2 regions of the Variovorax sp. GW821-FHT10D07 genome follow, and region 2 is predicted to be linked to the other one. Evidence: riboswitches for the same ligand, from Rfam matches in the RefSeq annotation. Region 2 holds a riboswitch; the other holds the start of a gene.

Region 1 (7,666 bases), on a different contig from region 2:
ACCAGCATCCCGGTGGCGGTGTACTGGGCGATCTCGACCATGGCCACGGTGGGCTTCGGCGACCTGGTGCCCAAGACCGACCTGGGCCGCGCGATCGCCTCGGTGATGATGCTGCTGGGCTGGGGCGTGCTCGCGGTGCCCACCGGCATCGTGACGGCCGAGATGGCGCGACGGCCCTTCGACGACGAGGGCGGCGCGGCGGCCTTGCCGCTGGCGTCGCGCGGCGTGCTCGCGATGACGGCGCTGGCGCCCGACGCGGCCGATGCGCCGGCCGTGCCGCGCAAGCGGATCACGCCCGCGGCCAGGCGACGCGCCCTTGGGCAGCATCGTCGAGGCGCGCGATGAAGGCCTCGGCCGCGGTCTCGGGCAGCGCGAAGACGAAGGCCACCGTGCTGGCGTGCGCCACCGATTCGAGCACCGCGCCGGCCGCGGCCAGCTCGCGCCGCACCAAGCCCTCGAGCGCATAGGGCACTTCGCAGCGCAAGGTGCGCAGGCGCACCAGCGGCACCAGCCGTGCGCCGGTCAGCGCCTGCGCGATGCTGTCGGTGTAGGCGCGCACCAGCCCGCCCGCGCCGAGCTTCACGCCGCCGAAGTAGCGCACCACGGTCGCGAGCGCGCCTTCGATCTGCTGGTGGCGCAGCACCTCGAGCATCGGCCGGCCCGCGGTGCCGCCCGGCTCGCCATCGTCGTTGGCGGCCGACTGGCCGCCGGCCATCAGCGCCCAGCACACGTGGGCCGCGCCCGGATGTTCGGCGCGCAGCGCGGCGACGACGGCCAGCGCCGCCTCGCGGTCGGGCACGGACTGCACGCAGCCGATGAAGCGGCTCTTCTTGATCAGCAGTTCGCTGTGGACCGGCTGGGCGAGCGTGAACGCCATGGGCGGCGGGGCGCCTTCAGCCCCCGTGCTCGAACTTGAACACCGCGGTGCTCGCGCGCGCATTGGGCAGCCAGCGCACGTCGCGGCCGTCCTGCAGGCCGAAGGCATCGAGCACGCGCAGGTTGTTCTTGCGCGCGAGCACCTCGAAGTCCTTGAAGGTGCCCACGCGGATGTTGGGCGTGTCGTACCACTGGTAGGGCAGCCGCCGCGTGACCGGCATGCGGCCGCGCGCCACGCTGATGCGGTTGGGCCAGTGCGCGAAGTTGGGGAAGGCCACGATGCCGAAACGGCCCACGCGCGCGGTCTCGCGCAGCATCACCTCGGCATTGCGCAGGTGCTGCAGGGTGTCGATCTGCAGCACCACGTCGAAGGTGGCGTCGTCGAACATCGCCAGGCCTTCGTCGAGGTTGAGCTGGATCACGTCGACGCCGCGGCGGATGCACTGCAGCACGTTGCCGTCGGCGATCTCGACGCCGTAGCCGGTGCAGCCGCGCTCGCGCTGCAGCAGCGCGAGCAGGGCGCCGTCGCCGCAGCCGAGGTCGAGCACGCGCGAGCCCTCGGGCACGAGCGCGGCGATGTGGCGCTGGATGTCGTTGTCGCTCACGATGCGATCTCCTGGGCCACGCGCTCGAAGTAGGAACGCACCACGCCCATGTAGCGCACGTCGTCGAGCAGGAAGGCGTCGTGGCCGTGCGGGGCGTCGATCTCGGCGTAGCTCACGTTGCGGCGGTTGTCGAGCAGCGCCTTCACCAGCTCGCGGCTGCGCGCGGGCGAGAAGCGCCAGTCGGTCTTGAAGCTCACGAGCAGGAACTTGGCGCTGGCGCGCGCGAACGCGGCCGTGAGGTTGCCGCCGTGCTCGCGCGCGGGGTCGAAGTAGTCGAGCGCGCGCGTGATGAGCAGGTAGGTGTTGGCGTCGAAGTACTCGCTGAACTTGTCGCCCTGGTAGCGCAGGTAGCTCTCGATCTGGAACTCGATCTCCTGCGTGGAGTAGCGGTAGGCCGCGTCGTCGCGGGCCGCCTCGCCCTCGACCGCATTGCGCAGCAGGCGCCCGAACTTCGCGTTCATGACGTCGTCGCTGAGATAGGTGATGTGGCCGATCATGCGGGCGATGCGCAGGCCGCGCTTGGGGATCACGCCGTGCTCGTAGAAGTGGCCGCCGTGGAAATCGGGGTCGGTCACGATGGCGCGGCGCGCCACCTCGTTGAAGGCGATGTTCTCGGCCGTGAGGTTGGGCGCGCTGGCGACCACCACCGCGTGGCGCACGCGCTCGGGGTACTGCAGCGTCCACGACAGCGCCTGCATGCCGCCGAGGCTGCCGCCCATCACCGCCGCGAGCGTGCGGATGCCGAGCGCGTCGAGCAGCGCGGCCTGGGCGTCGACCCAGTCCTCGACCGTGACCACCGGGAAGTCGGCGCCGTAGACGCGGCCGGTCGCGGGGTTCACGTGCATCGGCCCGGTGGAGCCGAAGCAGGAGCCGAGGTTGTTGACGCCGATGACGAAGAAGCGGTCGGTGTCCAGCGGCTTGCCGGGCCCGACCATGTTGTCCCACCAGCCCGCGGAACGGGCCTGACCCTCGTAGACGCCCGCGACGTGGTGCGAGGCATTGAGGGCGTGGCACACGAGCACCGCATTGCTGCGCTCGGCATTGAGCGTGCCGTAGGTTTCGTAGGCGAGCGTGTAGCTGCCGATGGTCGCGCCGCTGCGCAGGGCCAGCGGGCCCGCGAACTGCATCGACTGGGGAGTGACGACCAACGAGGACATGAAATGAAAAACCCGGCCTCGCCAAAAACGAGCCGGGTCACGGCATCCGTCTTTAGCTGTATTTATCAAGCGCCCGCAAGCTGGAGCAAATCGGCGCGAGCGGCAGTATATCGCCGCGGGCCCGGGACGGCAGGCCCCGGGCTTTGGACGGCGGCGCTACCAGCCGATCAGCGCGACCACGCCCAGCACCAGGAAGATGACGGCCGAGATCGAGTGCACGAGCTTGATCGGCACGCGCTTGACGATGCGGTCGCCGAGCCAGACCACCGGCGCGTTGGCCAGCATCATCCCGAAGGTGGTGCCGACCACGACCCAGAAATAGGCCTCGGTGAAGCGCGCCGCGAGCATCACGGTGGCGATCTGCGTCTTGTCGCCCATCTCGGCGAGGAAGAAGGCGACCACCGTGGTGCCGAAGACGCCGAAGTGCGAGGAGCGCGGGGCATCGTCGTCGTCGAGCTTGTCGGGGATCAGCATCCAGATCGCCATCGCGATGAAGGAGCCGCCGAGGATCCAGCGCAGGATGTCGGGGCCGAGCCAGTGGGTGATCCAGTTGCCGACCGCGCCCGCCAGCGCGTGGTTGATGACGGTGGCGGCGAAGATGCCCGCCACGATCGGCCAGGGTTTTCTGAAACGGGCTGCCAGCAGGAGGGCGAGCAACTGGGTCTTGTCGCCCATTTCGGCGAGCGCGACGACGCCGGTCGCGACGAGAAAAGCTTCCATGAAAAAACGGTTCCTTGGCCGAAGGGACGCAATTGACCGTGCAACACCTTCGGCGAAATTTCCCGAAGTTGCACGGTCAATGGTCTCGCCAGGTGTTGTTCTTCACTGCCCGCGCCATGTCCTGTGTGGGGCAGGACAAGTCTGTTGACGCGGGCCCTTCTCGTAGACGGAAGGCGGCTACTCCCCAATGACGGGCGAATTCTAACCCTTAAGTGTCATAGGCCCAGTTCGGGGCCTGGTTAGTAAGCGTGCGCTAACTCCAGGAGTCAAAATCTGTGCTACCGCAAGAAGCAAATTCCTGCTTGCATTTCTTGTATTTCACCCATAATGCACGAGCCTCCCTTTTCATTTCGGGTTGGAGGCACTGGGTGATCGGACAGTTTCGCGCGACTCGGCGGCTCTCGTTTGAGTGATGCTAATCGGGACTCCATCGCTTTTCTTGATGTGTTTATAGGAGTCCCTTGATGGGCAACAAACTGTACGTCGGCAACCTGCCTTACTCGGTGCGCGACGGTGATCTGGAGCAGGCATTCGGTCAGTTCGGTGCTGTGACCAGCGCCAAGGTCATGATGGAACGCGATACCGGCCGCTCGAAGGGCTTCGGCTTCGTCGAGATGGGCAGTGAAGCGGAAGCACAGGCCGCCATCAACGGCATGAACGGCCAACCCCTGGGCGGCCGCAGCGTGGTCGTCAATGAAGCCCGTCCGATGGAAGCACGTCCCCCGCGCAGCGGTGGTGGCGGCGGCTACGGCGGCGGTGGTGGTGGTGGTTATGGCGGCGGTGGTGGCGGTGGCTACGGCGGCGGCGGTGGTGGCGGCTACGGCGGTGGTGGTGGCGGCGGTCGCAGCGGCGGCGGTGGTGGCTACGGCGGCGGTGGCCGCAGTGGTGGCGGCGGCGGTGGTGGCGATGGCGGTTTCCGCAGCCCCTACGGCGCCGGCCCTCGTGGCGGCGGCGGCGGTGGTCGCGGCGGCTACGGTGGCGGCGGCAACAGCGGCTACTAATCGCTTTCCCAAAAAGACAAAAGGCTCCTTCGGGAGCCTTTTTCGTTGCCGCGGCCGGTACGGCCTCGGGTTCAGCCTTCGCCGCGCCGCTTCTTCCGCCCGCGTCCCTGCACGGCGCGGTCGAGCAGCGCATTGGGCAGCATGCGCATGATCTTGGCGATCACGCCCATCTGCCAGGGAATCACCCGGTAGCTGGCACCGCTCTCGATCGCGCCCAGCGCCCGGTCGGCGAAGGCCTCGGGCTTCATCAGGAACGGCATGCCGTAGCGGTTGCCCTGCGTGAGCGGGGTGTCGATGTAGCCGGGCAGCAGGGTCACGACCTTGACGCCGCTGCCGTGCAGCTCGCCGCGCAGGCTTTCGCAGTAGGCGACCACGCCGGCCTTGCTCGCGCAGTAGGCGCCGTGTCCCGGCAGTCCCCGGATGGCCGCGACGCTCGCGATGCCGACCAGCCGCCCGCTGCCGCGCTGCACCATCGCGCGCACGAAGGGATGGAAGGTGGCGGCCAGCCCGACGTTGTTGGTGGCGAAGGTCTGCGTCAGCACGTCGAGGTCCTCGCGCTCCGCCGTGTCGATGCCCACGCTGATGCCGGCATTGGCGATCACCACGTCGGGCACGCCCTGGCGCTCGATGCAGGCGGCACCGGCGGCCACGATGCTGTCGGTGCGCGCGACGTCGGCGCTGTAGATCAGGTAGCGGCCGCGGTCGAGTCCGCGCGCGTTGGCCCAGGCTTCGATCTCGCCGGTGCGGCGCGCGACCAGCGCCAGCCGGTAGCCCGCGTCGTAGAAGCGCGCGGCCAGCGCCTGGCCGATGCCGCTGGAGGCGCCGGTGATGAAGACGAGGGGCGACGGCGCGGTAGTCATGGCGCGGCGCTCAGCGCTTGCCCGCGGCGCCGGCCGCCTTGGCCGAAGGCACCATCGTGCCGCGCACGCGGCCGTTGAGGTTGGCGATGCCGGTCAGGTTGTCGTAGTCCATCGTGTCGGCGGTGAACTGGTCGGTGCCGCGGATCAGCGTGACGGGCTTGTTCGACTGCACGCGCTCGGTGTCGAGGAAGGCATGCAGGAAATCGCCGCGGAACTCCAGGCGCGGCGAGGTCTTGCCGTTGGCGCCGACGGCCGCGTCGCGGATGACGACCGCGTTGCCGAACAGCTGGATCTCGCTGCCGTCGGAGTTCGACAGCCCGCGGTTGGCGGTGGCGTGGGTGGTGAAGCCCTGCGGCGACACCGAGCGCATGCGCACCTCGTCGACCTCGATGGTGTCGGTGTCGGGGTAGTGCCGGCCTTCCTTGCCGAACAGCTCGCTGCGCAGGTCGCCGCTGGGCAGGAAGTTCTTGATGACGAAGCCGCGCATGAAATAGTCGGGCTCGTGGGTGGGCGCGACCTTGGCGGTCGGCTCGAGCAGCTTGGGCGCATTGCGCACCAGCCAGTAGGTGCCGAGCGCGACCGCGGCCGTCAGGATGATCGGCAGGTAGATGGTGACGCGATCGAGGACGTCGCGCAGGAGGTTCCAGGCCTGCTTCATAGGGCGGTGTTCCGTGCGACGTCGAGCAGGCGCCGGTACTGTCCGCTGGCCGTGACCAGCAGATCGCAGAATTCGCGCGCCGCGCCTTCGCCGCCGCGCGCGCGCGTCACGTAGCGCACGGCGTCGCGCACCTCGACGTGGGCATTGGCCGGCGCCGCCGCGAAACCCACGCGCCCCAGCACCGGCAGGTCGGGCCAGTCGTCGCCGATGGCCGCGACCTGCGGCCAGCCGAAGCCCAGCGACTGCAGCATGGCCTCGGCGGCCGGCAGCTTGTCCTCGGTGCCGTAGCGCACGTGCTCGATGCCGAGCGCCTCGAGCCGCACGCGCAGAGGCTTGGAATCGCGCCCGGTGATCACCGCGGGCAGGATGCCGGCCTTGCGCAGCAGCTTCAGGCCGTAGCCGTCGAGGATGCTGAAGCGCTTGAGGGTTTCGCCGTGCTCGGTGAAGTAGACGCCGCCGTCGGTCAGCACGCCATCGATGTCGAAGAAGGCGATGCGGATGTCCTGCGCGGCGAGCAATGTCTCTGGCTGGAATTCGAAGGGCATCAGATGACCTTCGCGCGCATCAGGTCGTTGATGCTGAGGGCGCCGATCAGCAGGCCCTCGGCGTCGACCACCAGCACGCTGGTGATGCGGTGCTGTTCCATCAGTTCGGCCGCTTCGACGCCCAGCGCGTCGGCGCGCAAGGTGCGCGGACCGCGGTGCATGACGTCGGCCGCGGTGAGGCCGCGCAGGTCACCGCCAGTCTCGACCCTCCGGCGCAGGTCGCCGTCGGTGAAGATGCCGATGGCGCGGCCCTCGGCATCGACCACCGCGGTGGCGCCCAGGCCCTTGGAACTCATCTCGCGCATCAGCTCGCTGAAGCTGGCGCCCGGCGCCACGCGCGGCACGTCGGCACCGGTGCGCATGAGGTCGCTCACATGCGTGAGCAGCTTGCGCCCCAGCGCCCCGCCCGGATGCGAACGCGCGAAGTCCTCGGAACCGAAGCCGCGCGCATCGAGCAGCGCCACGGCCAGCGCGTCGCCCATCGCCATCTGGGCGGTGGTGCTCGCGGTGGGCGCGAGGTTCAACGGGCAGGCTTCCTTGGCAACGCCGGCGTCGAGCACGATGTCGGCGTGCCGGGCGAGCGTGGAATCGGCGCGGCCCGTGATCGCGATCAGCGGCACGCCCTGGCGCTTGACCACGGGCAGGATCACCGTGAGCTCCTCGACCTCGCCGCTGTTGGAGATGGCGAGCACGAGGTCGACCGCCTTGATCATGCCGAGGTCGCCGTGGCTGGCCTCGGCCGGGTGCACGAACATCGCCGGCGTGCCGGTCGATGCCAGGGTGGCGGCGATCTTGCGGCCGACGTGGCCGCTCTTGCCCATGCCCATCACGACCACGCGGCCGCGCACCTCGAGGATCTTGCGCACGGCATCGACGAAGCTGTCGCCCACGCGCGCCTTGAGGCCGAGCACGGCTTCGGCTTCGATGTCGAAGGTGGCGCGTGCCCGCGCGAGCATCGCGGCGGGATCGACCACGGGGGGCGTGGGGGAGCTGGAGGGCATTGGCGGATTTTACGGGCCGCGCCCCGCCGCCCCGCGGTTCCCGGCGAGCCCCTACGCCGCGACCCGGAATGGGCCCGAAAGCCGCGCCGCGCGGGGCCCGCGGCGCTTCAGGCCCCGGTAAGCCCCTCGCCACGCGCGCACGGCTCTTGCTCTAGCATCGCCCACCATGTCTTCGTTCGATCTCACGCTCTTGTATCTGGTGGCCGCGGTGATCGGCGTGGTGGCATGCCGCTTCCTCAAGCT
Region 2 (7,666 bases):
TGGCGCCCGGCGAAACGGCATTGGCGCGGATGCCTCGCACGCCGAACTCCTTGGCCATGTAGCGCGTGAGCACTTCCAGCCCACCCTTGAAGGCGGCACAGGGCGCGACGCCCGGTGTCACGACACGCGTGGTCGCGCTCGCGAACGGATACTGGCCTGGCACGCCTGAGCGCGCACCGCGGGCAACGCCCGCTCAGTTGTCGTCTACGCGCACGAAGGACTCGAGCACCTTGACCATGCGTGCGAGCTGCGGGCCGATGTCCTGCTCGAGCAGCTCGCGGCCGAAGCGGCTGGCCGAGCCGCCGACGTTGAAGGTCACGACGTTGCCGTCGGCCTGCCGGATGGCCGCGCCCACGCCGCTGATGTCGCTCTCCCAGCCGCGCACGACCATCGTGAAGCCGCGCTCGCGCCAGTGGGCGAGCGAGGTCTCGATCGCCTGCTGCGTCTGCGGCCAGCGCTCGCGGTCGGCCAGCCGGATCTCGCCCAGCAGCCGCTCGCGCTCCTTCGCATCGAGCGCGCAGAGGTAGGCGTGGCCCATCGCCGAGCGCGCCACGGGCAGCCGCGAACCGATGTCCAGGCCCAGCGACAGCGGCGCGCTCGAGCGGCAGTTCTCCACGTAGAGCATCGACAGCCCGTTGCGGATGCCGAGCGACACCGAGGCGTCGTAGCGGTCGGCCAGGTCCTGCATGTAGGGCCGCGCGATGCGCCGCAGCTTGAGGTTCGACACCATCGTGATGCCGAGCGCGACCAGGCTGTCGCCATGCGCGTACTTGCCGGTCTCGCGCGAGTGGCGCAGGTAGCCCGCCACGACGAGGGTGTAGGCGAGGCGCGCGATCGTGGGCTTGGGCAGGCCGGTGCGACGCGCGAGCTCGGTGCTGGTGAGCCATTTCTCGTCGGGGCCCCAGGCGGCCAGGATGTCCAGCCCGCGCGCCAGCGCGGTCACGAAGCGCGGGCTGTCGGCACCCTCCTCGAAGTCGATCTGCTTGGTGCGGCCCATTCGTTTCTCTCAATTTAATTTCGTTTGACGGAATTATATTTTCCGCAGTTGGAAACGGTTCATGGAATTCCCTATACGAGAGAAACGCGAGCGGAAAGATACTCGCCGTCGTTCGAAAGAACGTTCCATAAATCTAATTCCGCTTAACGAAATTAAAAGATTCACGCGGAACCCATCCCCACACGCAGGAGACATCTCGTGAAGTTCCATCGCCATCCGGGCCGCCGCGCCACCCTTCTCTCGCTCATCGCCGCCGCGACGCTGGCCGCATGCGGCGGCGGTGGCGGCGATTCGTCGGGCGCCAGCGCCGCGGCGCTGGCCGCCGCCATCGCCGCGCAACAGGCCGGTGCAGGCGGCGCGGGCGCCGGCAATCCCCCGGCACCGCCGCCCCCGGCCGCACCCGAGCCCGAGGAAACGCGCGCGCAGGACGGCCGCCAGTTCACGGTCGACGAGACCAAGCTGCCGTTCGCGGCCATCTCGGGCGCGCCCGACACCGACCGCTGGTGGGGCGTGCTCGAGGGCGCGGGCTACCGCGTCGAAGTGCCGAAGAACTGGAACGGCATGCTCGTGATGTACGCGCACGGCTACGGCGGCACGGGCCCGGTGGTGAGCGTCAGCGATCCCACCATCCGCGCGCACCTGATCGGCCAGGGCTATGCCTGGGCCGCGTCGAGCTACACCAAGAACTACTACGACGTGCGCGCCGGCGTCGAGGACACCAACGCGCTCGCGCTGGCCTTCCAGCGCATCGCCTCGCAGAACGGTCGCACGCTCGATGCGCCGCGCAAGACCTACATCGTCGGCCAGTCGCTCGGCGGCCACGTGGCCGCGGCCGCGGTCGATGCCGAGGCGACGGAGACGGCCAACCACAAGGTGCGCTATGCGGGCGCGGTGCCGATGTGCGGCGTGCTCGGCGACACCGAGCTCTACAACTACTTCGGCGCCTCGCAGATCGCGGCGCAGCAGCTGGCGGGCCTGCCCGTCAACGGCTGGCCCGTGAGCAACTGGAATGACCTGCTGCCCACGGTGCGCGCCGCGCTGTTCACGCGATTCCCGAGCGCGACGACCGCGCAGGGCGAGAAGTACAAGGCCATCGTCAAGAACCTCACGGGCGGCGAGCGCCCGATGTTCGACGCCGGCTTCGCGGGCAGCATGAACGCCACCGTGTGGGGCACCTTCGGCCGCGACGGCACCATCAACGGCATCCTCAACCGCGACGGCTACGACACCACCGGCATCGTCTACCAGCTCGACAACGACCCGGCGCAAAGCCCGGAGGAAGTCACCTTCAACCAGGGTGCCTACCGGCTGCATGCCGACCCCGAGGCCAACCGGCTGCGGCGCGACGGCCTGCGCTGGTTCCCCAAGTCCAATGCGCGCATCGACGTGCCGGTGGTGACCATCCACACGCTGGGCGACGTTTACGTGCCGTTCAGCATGGAGCAGATCTACAAGCGCCGCGCCGATGCGCTGGGCACCTCGAAGTGGCTCGTGCAGCGCGCGATCCGCGGCATCAGCCACTGCGACTTCACGACCGAGGAACAGACCCAGGCCTTCGACGCGATGACGAACTGGGAGCAGAACGGCGTGAAGCCGGCCGGCGACGAGGTGCTCGACGCCGCGACCGTGGCGCGCGCCGACTACGGCTGCAAGTTCTCCTCGGCCAGCCGCGGCGGCTGTCCCGCGCCCTGACGGCGCCGGTGCGGCCCGTCCCGTTCGCGGGGCGGCCGCACCGCCCTTTCCGTTTTCCTCGTTCGCACGTCCTGCCATGAAACAACCCACCCTCACCCGCCGTGCGCTGCACGCCCTGCTGCTGGCCGCCGGCCTCGCCGCCGCTCCCGCCTTCGCGCAGTCCGATGCCTTTCCGGTGCGGCCGATCCGCGTGCTGATCGGCTTCACCGCCGGCGGCTCGACCGACGTGCCCTTCCGCGTGCTGGCCGAGAACGCCTCGAAGATCCTCGGCCAGCCGGTGATCATCGAGAACAAGCCCGGCGCGGGCGGCGTGCTGCCCGCGCAGACCATGCAGGCCACCGCGCCCGACGGCTACACGCTCGCGCAGGTGCCGCTGCCGGTGTTCCGCCTGCCCTACACCACCAAGCTCAACTGGGACCCGGCCAACGACCTGAGCTACGTGATCGGCCTCGCCGGCTATTCCTTCGGCCTGGTGGTGCCCGCCGATTCGCCGATCAAGTCGATGCGCGAGTACCTCGCCTATGCCAAGGCCAACCCGGGCCGCCTGAGCTACGGCACGCCGGGTGCGCTCACAACGCTGCACCTGACGATGGAAGCGATCGCGATCCAGGCCGGCGTGGAGTTCAATCACGTGCCCTACAAGGGCAACTCCGAATCGCTGCAGGCGGTGCTCGGCGGCCACGTGATGTCGGTGGCCGACACGCCGGGCTGGGGCCCGTACGTCGACCAGGGCAAGCTGCGGCTGCTGTCGACCTGGGGCGAGACTCGCTCGAAGAAGTATCCGAACGCGCCCACGCTCAAGGAGTCGGGCATCGACATGGTGCAGGCCTCGCCCTTCGGCCTGGTGCTGCCCAAGGGCGCGAACCCGAAGGTGGTCGCGATCCTGCACGACGCCTTCAAGAAGGCGATGGAGATGCCCAACTACCAGGAGTCGCTCGCCAAGTTCGACATGGAGACCTTCTACATGGACAGCGCGGCCTACAAGCAGTACGCGGTGCGCACCATGAAGACCGAGAAGGCCGTGATCGACAAGCTGGGCCTGGGCACGGCGGCCGCCGCCAAGTAGGCGGCCGCCCGCCGGGGCTCAGAACAGGTTGCCGACGTTGAACAGCGTCAGCAGCCCCAGCACGCCGAAGATGACGGCGGCCACGCCGTGCACCAGCCGCATCGAGACCTTGGCCGCGATCTTCTCGCCGAGGAAGACCGCGGGCGCGTCGGCCAGCATCATGCCCAGCGTGGTGCCGATCACGACCTGCACCACGTCGGGATAGCGCGCGGCCAGCGCCACAGTCGCGATCTGCGTCTTGTCGCCCATCTCCGCGAGGAAGAAGGTGATGACCGTGGTGCCGAAGGCGCCGAAACGGCTCTTCGTCTTCGCGGCGTCGTCGTCGATCTTGTCGGGGATCAGCATCCACGCGGCCATGGCCAGGAACGAGGCGCCGATCACCCAGCGCAGGATGTTCGGCCCCATGGCCTGGGCCACCCAGCCGCCGAGCGCGCCCGCGGCCGCGTGGTTGACGACGGTGGCGGTGAAGATGCCCGCCACGATCTGCCAGGGTTTGCGAAAGGTCGCGGCCAGGATGATCGCGAGCAGTTGGGTCTTGTCGCCCATTTCCCCGAGCGCGACCACGCCCGTGGATACGAGTAAGGCTTCCATGATGAAAAGAGAACTCCCTGGGCCAGCGACGCGAAGACCACGCCACTTCCCGGCCCATACCGAGGTGACGTGGTCAAAGGTCTTGCCAGGCTCTAAAGCTGCTCGCGCCATGGCCGAAGGCCAAGTGTGTTGACGCGGGCTCCTGCGTTGCGCAGGTCAGCTACTCCCCAATGACTGAGGCCGCGATCTTAGGGGCGAGCGTCGAATCGCCCTCGTCTTTTCGACGAATGTCCCCGTGTCGAGAGCGAGTTGCATTACCGGGCATGCGCGCTCAGGGCGCGAGCGTGAGCTTGAGGATCTGGTTGCCGTGGTTCGCGCCCACATAGACGGTGCCGTCGGCGGCCACCGCCACGCCGATCGGGAAATTGAAGGCGATCGGCGCGCCGGTGCCGTCCTGCAGGGTGCTGATCTCGCCCGCGGGCGTGACCACGCGCGCCACGCCATCCCAGGCGTGGGTCAGGAACACGTTGTCGTGCCCATCCACCGCCACGCCGTACGAATAGCCGAGCTTGGCCGGCGTGGCCACCGTTCCGTCGACCACGCCCGCGCCCGCGTTGCCGTTGGCGCAATCGCCCAGCAGCGTGCTCACCGTGGCACTGGCCACGTCGATCTTGCGCAGGCAGGGACTGTCGGTGTCGGTGTCGTAGAGCGTCTTGCCGTCGCGGCTGAGCGCCAGGCCCTGCGGGCGCGCGAACTGGGCGACCGTGCCGACGCCGTCGAGGTAGGCCTGCGTGCCGTCGCCCGCCAGCGTGCTCGTGGTGCCGTCGGGCGCGACCTTGCGCACGCGCTTGTTCTCCGTGTCCGCCACGAAGAGGTTGCCCGCGCTGTCGAGCGCGATGCCGGTGGGGTTGTTGAACATCGCGGTGGCCGGACTGTCGGCGTATCCGCTGCTGCCGGTGCCGACCCAGGTGCTGGCGGTCGTGGCGTTGGGCGCGATCCTGCTGATGCGATGCTGGTCGCTCACGTAGAGGGTGCCGTCGGCCGCCAGTGCCAGGCCGACCGGCGCATTCATCGTCGTCCCCGGCGTCACCTCGGCACCGCTGCCGCTGGCCGTGTCGATCCGATAGACCGAGCCATTGCCGCCCATGGCCACGTAGAGCTTCGCGCCGCTCGCATCGAGCGCGAGCTGATAGGGGCTGCTGTAGCTCACGCCCGTCGTCGCCAGCACGGTGGCGACCCAGGGCTTGACCGTCAACGTGGCGGCGCGGCTGGTCACGCTGCCGCTGGCGCCCGTCACCCGCACGCGCAGTTGCTGGCCGCTGTCGGCCAGTTGGCTGGCGGCCGTGCGGAAGCTGTCGCCGGTGGCGCCGGCGACATCGCTCCAGTGGGCACCGCCGTCGGTGCTGCGCTGCCACTGGTAGGCCGTGGCGTGCACGGCCTGCACCTTCAAGGTGGCGGACACGCCCTGGCCCACGGTGGTGTTCGATGGCTGCGTCGTGATCGAGGCCGCGGCTGGAGCGGGTGCCGGCGGAGGTGTCTGCGCGGCAGGCGCGGGAGCGGGAGCGGGAGCGGGAGCGGGAGCGGGAGCGACCGGGAAGCCGGCAAAGCCCCCGCCACCGCCGCCGCCCCCACAGGCCACCAGCACGAGATTCATGACCAGCAACGCGACGGGTGTGCGCGCTGCACGGCAAACGGCAAGACGGGTGTTCATGAGAGGCCTTCCTTCTTTCAAGTGAGTGGATGAGAAGGCCTCCACGGTAGGGATCGCGACACCTGCGATCTAGTGTCGAAGGTCATCGACTTTCGGCGGAAAAAAGACGCTCAGGCGTGCCTGCTGACGGGCGTCGTTTCGTGTCGCGTCAGCGCTGCGAGGGCCTGCAGCAGCCTGTCGGCCGCCACCGGCTTGAGCAACACCTGCAGGCCTGCGTCGTGCATCTGCTGCTGCCGTCGTGGCGCGGTTTCCCCGGTGATCAGCAACACCTGCAAGCCGGGGCCGAAGCGCGCGCGCAGCCGCTGCGCCACGGCCAGCCCGTCGGCGCCATCGGCCAGCCGCACGTCGCACAACAACACGTCGACCGGGGCGCCCGCCTGCGCGGCCTGCGCCAGCACGGCCTCGGCTTCGGCCTCGCTGGCCACCGCGTCGATGGCCACGCGATGCGCCTGCAGCAGCCCGGTCACGGCCTGGCGGATCGGCGCCTCGTCGTCGATCAGCAGCACGCGTCGCGGCAAGGGCAGGACGGCGTCGGGGCGCGCGATGGACGGCGCGACACCCGAGGCCGACACCGCCGGCAGCACCATGCGGAAGCGGCTGCCGCGCCGCGGGCGCGAATGCACCTGCAGCGGATGCGCCAGCAGGCGCGAGAGCCGTTGCACGATCGACAGGCCGATGCCCAGCCCCTGTGCGCGATCGCGGCCCGGATTGTCGACCTGGTAGAACTCGTCGAAGATGCGGCCCAGGTGCTCGGGCGAGATGCCGATGCCGGTGTCGCAGACATCGATCCACACCAGCGGCCCGCGCGCACGGGCGGCCACCACCACGCCGCCGCGCGGCGTGTACTTGAGCGCGTTGTCCACCAGATTGGAGAGCAGCCGCTGCAACAGCTGCGGGTCGCTCAGCACCCAGCACGGCGTGGCGCGCAATCGGAGTTGCAGGTCCCTGCCGGTCGCCTGCGCCGCGAACACGTTGTTGAGCGCGAGGAACAGCGGATTGAGCTCCACCGGCCGGATCCGCGGTGCCACCTCGCCGGCGTCCAGCCGCGAGATGTCCAGCAAGGTATCGAGCGAATCGCCGAGCGTTCCGACCGCATCCATCAGCCGCACCGCGTGGTCCCATTCCTCGCTGCCCTGCAGCTTCTTCTCGATCACCGCGCCGAACAGCGCGATCGCATGCAGGGGCTGGCGCAGGTCGTGGCTCGCCGCGGCGAGAAAGCGCGTCTTCTCCTCGCTGGCGCGCTGCGTCGCGGCGATCTGGTGGCTCAGCTGCTCGGCCAGCGCCTCCTTCTCGAAGCGCATGGTCAGCGAGGCCGTCAGCAGCCGATGGTGCTGCAGCGCGAAGGTGATCATCACGCACATGTAGAGCAGGCAACCGGTGGCCAGGAACAGGTGCACCGTGTCGCCGCGCCAGGCCAGCGCCAGGGTCAGGCTCGCCATGCTGGGCACGATGAAGCGCGGGATGTTGCGCTTGAGAACCGCCAGCGACAGCGCACCGCCCGCGCAGCCGCCCATCATCATGACGATGACCATGACCCAGAGCCCGAGGTTGCGCCCCGGCGGCACGCACAGCCAGGGCGCGAGGCCCCAGACGCAGGAGCGCAGCAGCACGTTGCGCGCATTGAAGCGCGCCCAGTACTCGGGATGCTCGGCCGCATCGGGGCTGCGCC

The links. Region 2 has a riboswitch for manganese ahead of AC07PU_RS04850 (TMEM165/GDT1 family protein). Riboswitches for the same ligand answer to the same signal wherever they lie in the genome.
Region 1: it holds a riboswitch for manganese, as region 2 does, so the genes downstream of both, AC07PU_RS24980 (TMEM165/GDT1 family protein) here and AC07PU_RS04850 (TMEM165/GDT1 family protein) in region 2, are expected to answer to the same signal.

What each region holds. Positions count from the first base shown of each region.
Region 1 is NZ_JBWKMZ010000009.1:161,811-169,476, reverse strand. It holds gene AC07PU_RS25000 (ion transporter) at 1-345, shown strand, start outside; gene AC07PU_RS24995 (IMPACT family protein) at 290-877, opposite strand; gene metW (methionine biosynthesis protein MetW) at 894-1,481, opposite strand; gene metX (homoserine O-succinyltransferase MetX) at 1,478-2,638, opposite strand; gene AC07PU_RS24980 (TMEM165/GDT1 family protein) at 2,795-3,358, opposite strand; yybP-ykoY riboswitch at 3,410-3,556, opposite strand; gene rbp (RNA-binding regulator) at 3,823-4,359, shown strand; gene AC07PU_RS24970 (SDR family oxidoreductase) at 4,431-5,219, opposite strand; gene lptC (LPS export ABC transporter periplasmic protein LptC) at 5,230-5,877, opposite strand; gene AC07PU_RS24960 (KdsC family phosphatase) at 5,874-6,422, opposite strand; gene AC07PU_RS24955 (KpsF/GutQ family sugar-phosphate isomerase) at 6,422-7,423, opposite strand; gene AC07PU_RS24950 (monovalent cation:proton antiporter-2 (CPA2) family protein) at 7,590-7,666, shown strand, end outside.
Region 2 is NZ_JBWKMZ010000001.1:1,069,889-1,077,554, forward strand. It holds gene AC07PU_RS04830 (SDR family oxidoreductase) at 1-163, opposite strand, end outside; gene AC07PU_RS04835 (IclR family transcriptional regulator) at 194-997, opposite strand; gene AC07PU_RS04840 (alpha/beta hydrolase family protein) at 1,196-2,689, shown strand; gene AC07PU_RS04845 (tripartite tricarboxylate transporter substrate-binding protein) at 2,766-3,755, shown strand; gene AC07PU_RS04850 (TMEM165/GDT1 family protein) at 3,774-4,346, opposite strand; yybP-ykoY riboswitch at 4,357-4,527, opposite strand; gene AC07PU_RS04855 (DUF8696 domain-containing protein) at 4,618-5,997, opposite strand; gene AC07PU_RS04860 (ATP-binding response regulator) at 6,108-7,666, opposite strand, start outside.